Regions from separate parts of the Gordonia sesuvii genome, predicted to be linked through region 1. Evidence: riboswitches for the same ligand, from Rfam matches in the RefSeq annotation. Region 1 holds a riboswitch; the other holds the start of a gene.
The links. Region 1 has a riboswitch for cobalamin ahead of VZC37_RS00625 (CbtB domain-containing protein). Riboswitches for the same ligand answer to the same signal wherever they lie in the genome.
Positions count from the first base shown of each region.

Region 2: it holds a riboswitch for cobalamin, as region 1 does, so the genes downstream of both, VZC37_RS05320 (ABC transporter substrate-binding protein) here and VZC37_RS00625 (CbtB domain-containing protein) in region 1, are expected to answer to the same signal.

Region 1 covers NZ_JAZDUF010000001.1:144,368-151,925, reverse strand. The annotation lists gene VZC37_RS00630 (ATP-dependent helicase) at 1-3,111, opposite strand, end outside; cobalamin riboswitch at 3,150-3,277, shown strand; gene VZC37_RS00625 (CbtB domain-containing protein) at 3,322-3,546, shown strand; gene VZC37_RS00620 (CbtA family protein) at 3,624-4,460, shown strand; gene VZC37_RS00615 (histidine phosphatase family protein) at 4,470-4,982, shown strand; gene VZC37_RS00610 (acyl-CoA dehydrogenase family protein) at 5,088-6,314, shown strand; gene VZC37_RS00605 (molybdopterin-dependent oxidoreductase) at 6,337-7,558, opposite strand, start outside.
Region 2 covers NZ_JAZDUF010000001.1:1,152,557-1,160,114, reverse strand. The annotation lists gene VZC37_RS05355 (AraC family transcriptional regulator) at 1-475, opposite strand, end outside; gene VZC37_RS05350 (NAD-dependent epimerase/dehydratase family protein) at 612-1,457, shown strand; gene VZC37_RS05345 (anthrone oxygenase family protein) at 1,454-1,936, shown strand; gene VZC37_RS05340 (VOC family protein) at 1,930-3,273, opposite strand; gene VZC37_RS05335 (RNA polymerase sigma factor) at 3,270-3,824, opposite strand; gene VZC37_RS05330 (alpha/beta fold hydrolase) at 4,078-4,932, opposite strand; gene VZC37_RS05325 (TetR/AcrR family transcriptional regulator) at 5,004-5,606, shown strand; cobalamin riboswitch at 5,624-5,763, shown strand; gene VZC37_RS05320 (ABC transporter substrate-binding protein) at 5,809-6,867, shown strand; gene VZC37_RS05315 (FecCD family ABC transporter permease) at 6,951-7,558, shown strand, end outside.

The DNA of each region.
Region 1 (7,558 bases):
CAGGGCCTCGGCGGCGTCGGTGAGAGTGAACGGACCGTGGGTACGCGCGTACCGGTTGACCAGATCGCCGACCGGATCGGCCACGGGTTCGAGGTAGGTGGCGGGGATGCCCCGAGGTGCGGGCACCCCGAGGCCGTCGCGCAGGCGTGCGGTGTCGTCGATGGACGCCCACAACGCCCGCCGGCGGTGATTGACGGAGATGATCTGGCCGGTCCGGTGCAGTTCGGTGAGGTGCTCCGACGCGGGCAGCTCGCCCTGGTATCTGGCCTCGACCTCGCCGGTGGTCAGCGGCCCGAGCCACCGCAGCAGGTCGACGACATCCTCGGCGTCGCGGGCGCGGCGTTCGGGTGCGGTGCGTTGCAATCTGGCGGTGACCTCGGCGATGACGGCGGGGTCGAGCAGTTCGCGGAGATCGACACGGCCCAACAGCTGTGCCAGCAAACTGGTGTCCAGGGACAACGCGGCTGCGCGGCGCTCGGCGATCGGTGCGTCGTCGGCGTACAGGAAGGCGCCGACGTACCCGAAGAGCATCGACGCGGCGAACGGCGAGGGACTCGGTGTCTCGGTCTCGACGATGCGAACCCGTCGTTGCCGGATGCGCGTGAGCAGATCGGTGAGGGCGGGGAGGTCGTACACATCCTGCAGGCATTCCCGGACGGCTTCCAAGATGATCGGGAAGTCGGGGAATTTGGCTGCGACGGAGAGCAGTTGGGCGCTGCGCTGGCGCTGCTGCCACAGCGGTGCGCGTCGGCCCGGATCGCGTCGCGGCAACAGCAGTGCCCGGGCGGCGCATTCGCGGAATCGGGAGGCGAACATCGACGAGTCGGCGAGCGCATCGGTGACGAGTTGCTCGATCTCGTCGGGATCGAGGACGAACACCGCCGTGCCCGGCGGATCGTCGTCGGTGTCCGGGAGACGCACGATGATGCCGTCGTCGGAGGCGGTGGTGGCGCCTTCGAGGCCGAGCGTCTGCAACAGACGGGCGGAGATGGCACTCGCCCACGGTGCGTGCACACGTAAGCCGTAGGGGGAGTGCAGGATCAGCCGCCAGTCGCCGAGTTCGTCGCGGAAGCGTTCCACCACCAGGGTCCGGTCGGTGGGCAGATGTCCGGTGGCGTCACGTTGTTCGGCGATGAGTGTGGCCAGGTTCTGCTGCGCGTACTCGGTGAGACCGAGCCGTTGCGCGTGCTCGGCGAGGACGTCCGGATCTGCGACGGCGCCGGTGAATTTGCCGATGGCGGCGCCGAGTTCGGCGGGTCGGCCGAGGGTGTCGCCGATCCAGAACGGCAGCCGGCCGGGCTGGCCGAATGCCGGTGACACCATGACCCGGTCGTGGGTGATGTCCTCGATCCGCCAGCTGGTGGCGCCGAGCGCGAACACGTCGCCCACCCGGGACTCGTAGACCATCTCCTCGTCGAGTTCACCCACCCGGGTGGCCTTTTCGCCGACCATGAACACGCCGAACAGGCCGCGATCGGGAATCGAACCACCGGAGGTGACCGCGAGGCGTTGTGCGCCGCGTCGACCGACGAGTGTGCCCGCGTCGCGGTCCCAGGTGACCCGCGGACGCAGCTCGGCGAACTCGTCGGACGGGAATCGCCCGGAGATCAGATCCAGGGTCGCCTCGTAGACCTGCCGCCCCAGTTCCCGATACGGCGCAGCGCGGCGGACCACGTCGAACCAGCGGTCCACGTCTAGGTCGTCGACGGCGGCGGCCGCGATCGTCTGCTGCGCGAGGATGTCGAGCGGGTTCTGCGGCACCCGCAGCTCTTCGATGGCACCGTCGAGCATTCGCTCCACCGTGACCGTGCAGTGGATCAGGTCGGTGCGGTGCTTCGGGTAGAGCACGCCCTGCGAGATCTCGCCGACCTGGTGACCCGCGCGGCCGATCCGTTGCAGGCCGCCGGCGACCGACGGCGGAGCCTCCACCTGGATGACGAGATCCACCGCGCCCATGTCGATGCCGAGTTCCAGCGAACTGGTCGCCACGACGCACGGCAGCCGGCCGGTCTTGAGGTCGTCCTCGATCTCGGCGCGCTGCTCCTTGCTGACCGAACCGTGGTGCGCCCGCGCCAGGATCGGCTCGGCGCCCCCGCTCGATCCGCTCGCCATGATGTTGGCGGGCGCGCCGCCCGGGACGCTCGGATTCCTCGATCCGGTGCTCGTCGCGCCGGAGCGTTCGGCATGGATCTCGTTGAGCCGTGCCGTCAGTCGCTCGGCCAGGCGTCGGGAGTTGGCGAACACGATCGTCGCGCGGTTCTTCTCGATCAGGTCGACGATCGACGACTCGACGTACGGCCACAACGAACCGGCGGTGGGGGAGAACGCGTCGTCGAGCTCGGCGGCCTCGTCGGCCTGCGGTGGCGGCGGGATGTTGGCCATGTCCTCGACCGGCACGTCGACCCGCAGGTCGAATGTCTTGGCTGCCTTGGGCCGAACGACCTGGTACGGCGCGGAACCGCTGAGGAACTCGGCGACCACCTGCGGCGGGCGAACCGTCGCAGACAGTCCGATCCGCTGGGCCGGCTGTTCGAGGAGTTCGTCGAGGCGTTCCAAGGTGAGTGCCAGGTGTGTGCCGCGTTTGGTCGCGGCGACCGCGTGTACCTCGTCGACGATCACCACCTCGACGTCGGTCAGTGTCTCGCGCGCGGCCGACGTCAGCATCAGGTACAGCGATTCGGGGGTGGTGATGAGAATGTCGGGCGGTGACTTCACCAGCGCCCGCCGCGCAGCCGCCGGGGTGTCACCGGAGCGCACCCCGACAGTGATGTCGGGTTCGGGCAGATCGAGTTCCTGAGCGGCACGGGTGATGCCGGTCAGCGGTGCGCGCAGGTTGCGCTCCACGTCGACCGCGAGGGCTTTCAGGGGCGAGATGTAGACGACTCGGGTACCGCTGCGGCGTTCCGGCCGGGCGGCGAGCCGATCGAGTGCCCACAGGAAGGCAGAGAGGGTCTTGCCCGAGCCGGTGGGCGCGATGACCAGCGTGTTGTTGCCATCGGCGATCGATGACCAGGCGCCGGTCTGGGCCGGGGTCGGCTCGTCGAACGCGCCGCTGAACCACCGCCGGGTGGGAGCGGTGAAGCGGTCGAGAACGGATGCGGCGCGAGGCACCTTGCCATCATCCCTCACACATCTGACAACCCCGGTAGTACAGTCATCACACACCAGTGCGCGGGGAATCCGGTGGGAATCCGGAGCGGTCGCGCCGCTGTGATCCCGGGCCGGCGGTCGTCGTCTGCGGGAGAGCCAGAATGCCGCTCTGGTGAGCTCGTTCGACGACGACAACGGGACGCGACATCCCGAGAACAGGACATGAGGAAGATGACTGCCTCCACCCAGGCGGCCGCACGGCCGCGTTCCCTGGCCGTACCGGATCTCTCCGCGGCGAGTGCCGCACTCTGGCTGAGCCTGACCGTATTGTTGGCCGGCCTGGCCTACTACTTCCTCGGATACGACCAGGGCGCGGTGTCCGTGTTCGGCTCCGACACCCACATCCACGAGTTCGTGCACGATGCCCGGCACTTCCTCGGCTTCCCCTGCCACTGATCGAACAGATTCTGATCGAACATCCACTTGATCGAACAGTTACTGATCGAACACAGGACGCAGGAGAACAACCACACATGGAGAAGAAGTTCATCGGCGCAGGCCTGCTCTCGGGCCTGATCGCCGGCATCGTCGCGTTCATCTTCGCGCGACTGTTCATCGAACCCCAGGTCGCCAAGGCGATCGACTACGAAGGCGGACGGTCCGAGGCCGAAGAGGCCCTCGAGATGGCCGCCCACGGCGGCCACACACACGGTGAGGGCGGTGAGGTCTTCACCCGGTCCGTCCAGGAGAACATCGGTGCGGGCGTCGGCACGATCGTGTTCGCGGTGTGCATGGGCGCGTTCTTCGCGGTCGCGTTCACGGTGCTCTGGGCCTACCTCGGCCGGCGCTATCCGGCGACCGACCCACGGATGGTGTCAGCCGCGCTCGGCGTGATCGGATTCGTGGTCATGTTCGGGGTGCCGTTCTTCGCCTATCCGGCCAACCCGCCGGCGGTGGGCGACGACGACAGCATCGGCGCCCGCAGCGGAGCATTCCTGACCCTGACGTTGCTGTCGGTGGCGTTCGCGGTGGCCGCGGTGATCCTCGCGCTCTGGCTGCGCCCTCGTCTGGGCGGCCTGCTGTCCGCAGTCGCGGGTGCGGCCGGCTACCTGGTGGCGGTCACGATCACCGTCGCGCTGCTGCCGGAGTTCCACGAGGTGCCCGGGCCGGTGACCAACGGTGCGGGTGAGATCGTCTTCCCGGGCTTCCCCGGCGACGTGATCGGCGACTTCCGCATCTACACGATCGCCTCCCAGGTGATCCTGTGGACAGTACTCGCACTGGTCTTCGCGCTGATCCTCGGACGGCTCGCCGGGTCGACCGACTCGACAAAGTCGGTCGACGACAAGGTCGTCGCCGAACAGGGCTGACCGCACACCGTGCTCATCGTCACCGCCGGCCGCACCGGGCCCAACAAGTCGGTGCGGTTCGGCGGTGACCTGTCTCTGGACGAGCATGGCCGGCGCGATGCCGCCCGACTGCGCGACACTGTCGTCGAGGCGATCACCTGCGGCGGTCCGATCGTCGTGGGCCCGGAACGGGCGGCCGCTGACACCGTGGCGCAACTCGGCGTGAACGCCCGCGTGGTCCCGGCGTTGGTCTCCCTCGACGTCGGCGCCTGGTCGGGGCTCACGCCGGAGGAGATCGCGCCCGAGGACCTCGCGACCTGGTTCACCGATCCGACGTCGCGACCCCATGGCGGGGAGAGCGTCGCCGACTTCGTGGCGCGTATCCACCGATGGCGCACCGACTCCGTGACGTTGCCGGACGTCTGTGTGGTGACCATGCCGGTCGCCCAGGCGCTGCTCACCGCTGACGCGGAAGAGTATTTCCGCGTCGAGATCCGGCCGGCGACCAGCTACTCGCTGCCAGCCGAAGGTACGGAAGTGTGAATGTGTCTCTTTACTTCGTGAGTGACTCCTGACACAGTAACGTGGCGGTAAGTGAAACATGTTCAGCCCGCTGCGACGCGGGTCCCGGCTGTGGGGAGTGTGGCGATGTTCGAGTGGTCCGACGAAGATCTGATGGTGCGAGATGCCTTGCGGGCGTTCGTCGACAAGGAGATCCGTCCGCACATCGACGAACTCGAGACCGGAGTGCTCCCGCCCTACGACATCACCCGTAAGCTGTTGTCCACCTTCGGCGTCGACGCGATGGCCGCCGAAGCCCTCGAGAAGGAACTCGAGGCCGAGGCCGCCGGGACGAAGTCGTCGGGTGGCGGCGGTGGCGGCAACATGTCCAGTTCGATGTTCATGATCCTCAACATCGAACTCGCGGGCGTCTGTCTCGGACTCGTCGGATCGATGGGTGTCAGCATGGGACTGACGGCCTCGACGATCCGCGGCAAGGGAACCCTGGCCCAGAAGAAGCGCTGGCTGCCCGAACTGGTCACGATGGAGAAGGTCGGCGCGTGGGCGATCACCGAACCGGACTCCGGCTCGGATGCGTTGGGCGGCATGAAAACCACGGTTCGACGTGACGGCGACGAGTACGTGCTCAACGGGCAGAAGACGTTCATCACCAACGGTCCCTACGCCGATACCATCGTCGTGTTCGCCAAACTCGACGACGGCAGCGACACCCCCATACGCGACCGCAAGGTGCTGTCCTTTGTCCTCGACAAGGGGATGCCCGGGCTCACCCAGGGCAAGCCGTTCAAGAAGATGGGCATGATGAGCTCGCCGACCGGAGAGCTGTTCTTCGACAACGTGCGACTCGGCGCGGACCGCCTGCTCGGCGAGACCGAGGACACCGGCACCGACACCCGCGGCGGCGAGGGGGCGAAAGCCGGTTTCACCGCCGAACGCGTCGGCATCGCGGCGCTGTCGCTCGGCATCATCAACGAGGCGCAACGGCTGTCGATCGACTACGCCCGCAACCGCACCCTGTGGGGTCAGGAGATCGGCCAGTTCCAGCTCATCCAGCTCAAACTGGCCGAGATGGAGGTGGCCCGGATCAACGTGCAGAACATGCTGTTCAACGCGATCGAGCGCACCAAGGCCGGCAAGCCGCCGAGCCTGGCGGAGGCGTCGGCTATGAAGCTCTACTCCTCACGTGCGGCGACCGAGGTCGCCATGGAGGCCGTGCAGCTGTTCGGCGGCAACGGCTACATGGCCGAGTACCGAGTGGAGCAACTGGCCCGCGACGCGAAGTCGCTGATGATCTACGCCGGCAGCAACGAGATCCAGGTGACCCACGTGGCAAAGGGCTTGCTGCGCGGGTGATCTCCGGGCGGTGAGCCCGCGATCAGCCCTGCGCCAGGCGCCAGACGCGGTCGCGCGACATCGGCAATTCGTACGGACGGACGCCGATCGCCCGCCTGATGGCGTTGGCCAGGGCGGGCGCCACCGGGTTGTACGGGGACTCGCTCATCGACTTCGCGCCGAACGGACCGAGTTCGTCAGAGGTGTCGGCGAAGTACACCTCGGTGGTCGGCACATCGGCCATCTGCGGCACCCGATACGTTCGGAACACGTTGGTCAGCGGTACCCCGCGCTCGAGCATGATCTCCTCGTACAGCGATGATCCGATCGCCTGTGCGACACCGCCCTCCACCTGACCGATGCACTGCGCCGGGTTCATCACCGTACCGGCGTCGGCGGACTGGACGGATTGCAGGATCGTGACCACACCGGTCTCGACGTCCACCGCGACCCGGAAGGCCTGCACGTTGAACGCGATCGAGCGGAACTCGCCGGTCTCCTCACCGCACGCCTCGAGTCGACGGGTCTGCCCCGTATCGTCGGCCGCGTCGATGAGTTCGCCGAAGGAGATCCGGCGATCCCCGACGAGCGCGCCCTCGCGGTCGATCTGCACGGTGTCGGGTTCGGCGTCGGCGACGCTGGCCGCCAGGGTGACCATCGTCTCGCGCAGGGCGATGCAGGCCGCGTGGATGGCCTTGCCCGCCACCGTCGTCCCGGCCGAGGCGAAGGCGCCGGTGTCGTAGTCGGCGGCGTCGGTGTCGCCGTGGCGCAACCGAATCCGGTCGAGGCCGGTGTTCATGGTGGTGGCGGCGATCTGGGTGTGCACCGTGGTGGTGCCGTTGCCGAACTCGGCCGTCCCCACGCCGACGCGGTACACGCCGTCTTCGTCGACACTGACTCGGACGCGGGCGATGTGGCCGCGGGGCGCCATCGTCGCGATGGCGGACAGGGCCATTCCCTCACCGATGCGCCACCGGTCGCCGGTGGGAGCGGCGACGTCGTTGCCGCGCGCCAGCGCCTCCTGGGCGAGGTCGAGGCACTGATCGAGTCCGTAACTGCCGTAGAGCAGATCCGGTTCCGGCTCTTCGTGCGAGATCAGCAACGGATCGCCGTCGGCCACCATGTTGCGCCGTCGCAGGTCGAACGGATCGAGGTCCAGGCGCAGCGCGAGGTCGTCGAGCGCCGACTCGACGGCGAAGATGACCTGCCCCAGGCCATATCCGCGGAACGCCCCCGACGGCGGGTTGTTGGTGTAGACGACCTCG
Region 2 (7,558 bases), 1.0 Mb from region 1:
AGATGAGCGGATGGTCGGCCATCGGGACGAGGGTGATCCGGTCCAGCGCGTTCAGAAGGCGTTCGCTGACCTCGCCACTGGAGTACGTGCCGATGAGCATGATCGCGGCGGCGTCGGAGTCGTCGGGGGTGTTGCCCCACGAGCGCACCCCGAAGCACATGTCGTCGGCCACGCTGTGGGTGCCGGTCGGGTCGTAGCAGTCGCCGTGGGCATCGATCCGCGCCACCCAATCGGTGCCTTCGGCGTCACCGATCGTGTACGGATGCGTGCCCCGGATCAGAGCGACGTCGCCGGGGCGGACGTGATGGCTGGTGCCGTTGTCGTAGGTCAGCACCGACGACCCGCGGGTGACGGCGACGACGGTCAGCGGGGCGGTGTCCTCGATCCGCACCGACCACGGGGATCGCATGACCATGCGCAGCATCATCGGCGCCTGCGCGCGGGGACCGTTCAAGAGGCTGCCGAGAGCGTCCATGTGAGCGAGTCTACGACCGGTGAGACGATCACGTATGAAATCGAGCCGATCGACCATGGATCGTCTCGGCGTTCCGGTGTGGACTGAGTTCATGACACAGAACTCAGCAACACCAGACACTGCACGTACAGCCCCGGTGGCTCCCGTCCTCGTGGTGGGGGCGACCGGCAAGACCGGCCGTCGGGTGGCCGACCTCCTCGCCCGGCGCGGCCACCCCGTCCGCGGCGCGAGCCGGTCGAGCGCGACCCGTTTCGACTGGACCGACCGATCCACCTGGATGCCGGCGCTCACCGGCGTCGGCCCCGTCTACATCTCGTATCAACCGGATCTCATCGTTCCCGGCGCGACCGACGACATCGCGGAGTTCGTCCGGATGGCCGAATCGGCCGGAGTGACGCGTCTGGTCCTGCTCGCCGGGCGCGGTGAACCGGAGGCCGCCGAGGCCGGCCGGTTGGTGCACGAGAGCCGCATCGAGTCGACGGTGTTGTCGTGCGCGTGGTTCGATCAGAACTTCTCCGAGGGCGGATTCGCACCCGAGGTGGCCATGGGTTCGTTGACGCTTCCCGTTCCGGCGGTGGGTGAGCCGTTCATCGATGCCGACGACATCGCCGAGGTCGCGGTGGCCGCGCTCCTCGACGATTCGCCCGCCGGCAATCCACACGCCGGCCGGACCTACGAGCTGACCGGGCCGCGTCTGCTCACCTTCGCCGACGTCGCAGCCGAGATCGGCCGAGCTCGCGGCACCGAGATCGCCTACACCCGTGTGGGTCTCGACGATTATCGAGAACTGCTGCAGCAGTTCGATGTTCCCGACGCCGAGATCGGGCTGCTACTGGCACTGTTCGGCACGTTGTTCGACGGCCGGAACTCGCATGTCTCCGACGACGTCGCCCGGGTCCTCGGCCGCCCGGCGACAGATTTCTCGGCATTCGCGGAGTCGATGGCGACTGCGCCCGCCCACGAGGATCAGGTCGCGCGATGAACATCCTTCGCGACATCGTCCTGGTTTTCGCGATCACCACCACCGGGCTGGTCGCCGGGCTCCTCGCCGCGTTCGCCTACGCGGTGATGCCCGGCCTCCAGCGCGCGGGTGCGCCGGCCGCCGTCCCGGCGATGCAGCGCATCAATGACGCGATCATCAATCCGGTGTTCGCGGTGATCTTCTTCGGCGCTGTCGGTTTCGGAATCGTGGCCGTGCTTCTCTGGTGGGGCGACGCGATGCGGTGGTGGCTCATCGCCGGGGTCGTGCTCACGTTGATGGCCGTGGTGATCACCGCGGCCGTTAACGTGCCGTTGAACAACCGTCTCGTCGCCGCAGGTGACGTCCCCGCAGCCGACGCACCCACGGTCTGGGCGGATTTCGTCGGACCGTGGGTGCGCTGGAACCTCATCCGGGCGGTGATCGCCACCGCCGGTTTCGCGGTGATGATCCTCGGGCTGCTGCAGACGCGCGGTCAGTAGAGCTGGCCGAGATAGAACTCGGTGCCCTGGTCGTCGGCGCAGAAGGCCATCACCCCGTACGGCTTGCGGTCGGGTTCGTCGATGATCCTGCCCCCCGCGGATCGTAGACGTTCGAGGGCGGCGTCGACGTTGTCGGTGTTCCACATCGGTACGGCGACCGACCGATCGGCCCCGCCGGCGATTCCGATCTGCGGACGGACGTCGTCGGCCTCCCACCCGTCGTCCATGCGGCCACCGCGGAACGTCCAGCCCAATGCCGCACCGTAGAAGGCGCGGAATCGCGCGCTGTCGGGGGTCAGCAGCGTGAGGTACGACATCTCGCCCACACCGCGGGGGTGGGAGTCGGGTCGGGGTTCGTCGTCGGCCGGGACGTGCACCGAGAACGCCACACCCTGATTATCGACGGCGTCGAGAACCCGCCGCCCCTCCTGACCGACTTCGGAGACCTCGCCGGCGCTGCCGCCGGCGGCCAAGATCGCCGCACGCGCGGTGTCGAAATCATCGACCGCATACACGCAGTACAGGGTGTGCTCGCCGTAGTCGCCGGCCTGCGAGATGCCCAGTCGGTGACCGAGATTCGTGACCTGACGCCGGACCGGATCGAACTCCCAGCCCAGCACGGCTCCATAAAAGCGTGCCGCCCGCTCGACGTCCGGCGTCTGCAACGACATGTACACGAGGTCGCCGGTGCGGATGCGATCGGGCGCCGATCCTGCCTTCGACGGTCCGGTGAGCATCCACCGGTGCCCGAACGGGTCGATGACGGTGCCGCTGCGATGGCCGTAGCCCTCGTAGGGTTCCCGGGTGACCGCCGCACCGCCGCGCTCGGCGGCGGAGACCGCGGCATCAGTGTCGTCGACGGGCAGCATCAGACTGACCGGAACCCGGCCCGGTTGTGGTGCGCTCATGCCCATCTCGGTGAACTCGTCGGCGAGATAGACGGCACCACCACCGATCTCGAGTTCGGCGTGGCCGATCCTGCCGTCGCCCATGACGATCGGTTCTCCGCGCAGTCGGGCGCCGAGATGTGCGACGTACCAATCGATCGCGGCACGCGCATCGGCGACGGTCAGGTACGGCAGGGCGCCGGGGCGTTCCACCGCCGGTTCGGCAGTGGTGCTGATGGTGTCGAGGGTGGTACTCATGACAACTCCTTCGGGTAGGGTCGCCCCGCGTTCGAGTCGGTCGCGCAGGTGGCGGGCGAACTCGGCGTCGGGGGCGATCGGGTCGGCCCAGCCCGGCGAGTCGGCGGCCCGCAGAATGGTGAACGGGTCGGGTGGCGTCGCACCGCCGGGATATGCGGTGTTGTCGTGCCCGGTGCCGTCGTGGGCGTTCATGCGTGACCTCCTCTCCGTGTTCGCTGAGGTCGGCCCGGCTGGCGGTCGCTTTCCGGGTAGGCCGCGCGGAAGGCCCGCTTGGCCCGTGTGAGCAGCGCTTCGGTGGCGCCCACGGTGCGGTCGAGGATCGCCGCGCAGTCGCCGACCGGTAGGTCGTCGACGTAGCGCAGCGTCAACACCGCGCGATGTGTCGGTGACAGCGTGGCGAGGGTGTGATGGGCGACCATACGGTCGAGATGGGCGTCCCAGAGGTCGTCCGCCGGTTCCGGTACCTCCTCGACCGGTTCCGGTGTGCGCTGCATCGTGCGCCAGTGGTCGGCGAGTTTGTGCCGGGCCACGCCGATCAGCCAAGCCGTCGTGGGCCTGGCCGCGTCGTCGCGGCGCACGGTGTCCATCGCGGCGAGAAACGTCTCCGAGGTGATGTCCTCGGCGACGCGTCTGTCCGAACACCGCCGGAACAGGTAGCCGTACACCGCCGGCAGCGCATCGTCGTACACCGCCAGCAGCGCGGGCGCACCGCCTCCGGGCGGACCCTCTCGTTCGCCGCTCACATCTACATCGTCGTTCGTGGCGGTCGGAATCCGACGCCCGATCCGAGAATTTCTTCGCGGTGGTCGCGAGCGTTCCCCCTCGGTCCCTGAGGAGCGAGCTTGCGAGCGCGCCGCCCTGAGTAGCGAGCTTGCGAGCGTATCGAAGGGTCTCGAAGGGCCCTTCGTGACGATCCTCCGCAGGCTCCGGATCTCCTCGGGGACCAGGGGGTCGGGTCCTCCGCAGGCTCCGGATCTCCTCGGGGATCGGGCGAGGTCAGACCCGCGCCGACGTCGCCACCACGGCGTCCGCCACCGCCTGCGGCTGATCGAGCGACACGAACGTGCGGGCGTTCGGCACCTCGACGAAGCGGGCGTCCGGGAAGACTGCGGCGAATCGTCGTCCGTGCTCAGGGGTGAAGCACCGGTCGTCGGCGCCCCACGCCATCGTGACCGGCAGCCGTACCCGCGACATCCGTGCGGTGACCTCGGCGAGTTCCGCGGGGTCGATCGCCTTCAGGAACGCGATCAGATCGTCTCGGATGCGGGCGTCTGTCTGTACGGGCTCGAACACCGACCGCGTGAGCTTTGGGTCCGGCTGGTTCATCAGGAGCCCCACTCCGAGTGGTGAATGCCGCAGCGCACGCCACCGCATGCTCCCGGCGAGGGGTTTGAGCAGCGGTCGCTGCCGGAGCAGGGCGAACAGCAGTCGGAACGGTTGAGGCGGGAAGAGGTCGAAGGCGTCGCAATTGGTGAACACCACGGCGCGAACGATGTCCGGATCGTCGTCGAGGGCGAACTGTGTGATCGCTCCGCCGGTGTCGTTGGCGACCAGGGTCGCACCGGACAGATCCAATGCATCGATGAACTCGTGGAGCAGGCGTGCCGCACCACGAGGGCTGCGGTCCGCCGTCGGCCCCCACGGGAGGTGGTGCGCGCCCAGCGGCAGGGTCGGCACGATGCTGCGGTACCCGGCGTCGGCGAGGAGTTCAGCCGTCGGTTGCCAGAGTCGGTGATCGACGAGGACACCGTGGACGAACACGACCGGCGGGTGGGGCGAGTCGGCGGGGCCGTGGCTCGCGTATTCGATGGTGGCGGTGGGCAGATCGATCGTCGACATCGTGGTCGTCATCGCGGGTGCCGCCTCTCGGATAGACTCGGAGAACTTACGAACACTCTGTATGAAAGTTACGTGCAAGCTGTATGAAAGTCAATCGTCGTACCCAGGCCGAGCGCACCGCCGCGACCCGGGCAGCACTCGTGGCCGCGGGGCGCACACTCTTCGGCAACCACGGGTACGCCGCCGTCGGCACCCAGTCGATCGTCGCCGAGGCCGGCGTCACGCGGGGCGCGCTCTATCACCAGTTCAAGGACAAGCAGGGACTGTTCGCCGCGGTCTACGACCAGGTGGAGCAGGACATCACCGCGGAGATCGCCACACAGGTGGCGCAGATCGGCGCGAGCGATCCGCTCGGCGCGCTCAAGGCAGGGTCACGTGTGTTCCTCGAACGGGCCACCGATCCGGCGGTGCATCAGATCACCTTGGTCGACGCCCCGGCCGTCCTGGGCTGGAGCGAATGGCGCGCACGGGGCGAGGAGTTCGGCTTCGCCCTCATCGAGGGCATCCTGCTGGCGGCGATAGCGGCAGGTCAGATCGCCGACCAGCCGGTCCGCCCGATCGCCCACGTCGCGATCGGAGCTCTCGACGAGTCGGCGCTCTATGTCGCGGCGGCCGAGGACAAGGCTGCGGCCACCGAGGACGTCGTGGCGGTGTTGAATCGCATCATCGACTCCTTCGCGATCTGAGCCGGGGCACGGCCCGGTGTATGGTGACCGCGGCCGCTCTGCGGCACCGATCGGAGAGGGAACCCGGTGCGAATCCGGGACTGACGCGCAACGGTGAGCATCCGCTTGTGAAGGGCGTGACGCGAGTCCGGCTACTCGACGATCGGGTCAGGTTCACTTCGGGCCCCGCGAACGGGCCTTTGAGCAGGAAGTATTCGTCTTGATGCGCAAGTCAGCGATTCGCTGGACCACTGCCCTCGCCGTGTCCGCCCTCGTGGTCGCCGGGTGCGGTAGCTCGGACTCCGATTCCGACTCCGGCGACAATGCGTCGACGGCCGCCGGCTACCCGGTGACCATCGAGAACTGCGGTCGAAGCGTCACGGTTGACGCCCCTCCGGAACGGGTCGTGTCCCTCAACCAGGCCTCCACCGAGATCCTGCTCTCCCTCGGCCTCGAGGACCGGATGGTCGGCACTGCGACGTGGACCGATCCGGTCCGTGAGAACCTCGCCGAGGCCAACGAGACGGTGCCGCGGCTGTCCGATCAGAAGCCATCACTGGAAGTGGTCCTCGATGCCGAGCCCGACTTCGTGACCGCGTCGTTCGCATCGTCGATCGGCGACGGCGGCGAAGCCGGTCGCGACCAGTACGAACAACTCGGTGTACCGACGTATTTGTCGCCCACCGACAACGGCTGCGCGGGAGAGGTGTCCTCGGCGTCGAATGCCGACGGCGCCCGCACCACTCCGTACACGCTCGACAGTGTCTATCAGGAGATCCGCGAGCTCGCGGCGATCTTCGACGTCCGTGAACGCGGCGAGGAGTTCGTCGCCGAACTTCAGGACCGCTACACCACTGCCTCGGAGTCGGTCGACGCGACCGGCGTCTCGTTGGCGTTCTGGTTCGCGGACACCAAGACGCCCTACATGGCGGGGTGCTGCGGGTCGTCCGGCGTCATCACCAATGCCGTCGGCGCGAGAAACGTATTCGACGACACCTCCGACGAGTGGCCACAGGTGACGTGGGAGACGGTGGCCGACCGCAACCCGACCGCGCTGGTCATGGCAGACCTCAGCCGACGCAGTATCGACGGTGACGCGCTCGAGAGCAAGATCGCCTTCCTCGAATCGAATCCGGTCACCTCACAGATGGAAGCGGTGCGCGACGAACGCTTCATCATCGTCAACGGCGCGGACATGAATCCCACCATCCGGACCGTCGACGGGGTCGAGAAGGTCGCGACGGCGCTTCGACAGTGGAATCTCGCCGAACCGCAATCGTGAGTGCACCCGTGACGCCGAGGGACGCGGCCGCCGGAACAGCCGGCGCCGCGCCCGCCAAGGCGCCGTGGACCGAATCGAGGACTGTGTTCGCCACCGTGCTGGTCGGCGGTGTGGTTCTCCTGCTCCTGTCGATCGCGGTGACGGTCACGATCGGACCGGCGAGTCTGTCGGTCCGTGACGTGTACGCGGTGATACTCGAGCACTGGGGCATCGGGACGTCGGGACTCACTCGGCTGCAGGACGGCATCGTCTGGGAACTGCGGCTGCCACGAACACTGTTGGCCGCAGTGTGCGGTGCGGGTCTCGCGCTGTGCGGCGCGATCATGCAGTCTCTACTGCGGAACCCGTTGGCGGACCCCTTTGTTCTCGGCATCTCGTCCGGTGCCTCGACCGGCGCGGTGCTGGTGGCCGTGCTGGGAATCGGCGGTGGCCTGATCTCGTTGTCGACCGGCGCATTCGTCGGGGCGGTGGTGGCCTTCGTGTGTGTCCTCGCGCTCGCGGCCGGCGCCGGCGGCGGGACGGCGAAGGTCATCCTCGCCGGAGTGGCAGGGACGCAGCTGTTCTCGGCCCTGACGTCATTCATCGTGATGTCGTCGGCCGACGCCGAGCAGACTCGCGGCGTCCTGTTCTGGTTGCTCGGCTCGCTCAGCGGGGCGGACTGGACCGACGTCGTCTTGTGCGGCGCGGTGAC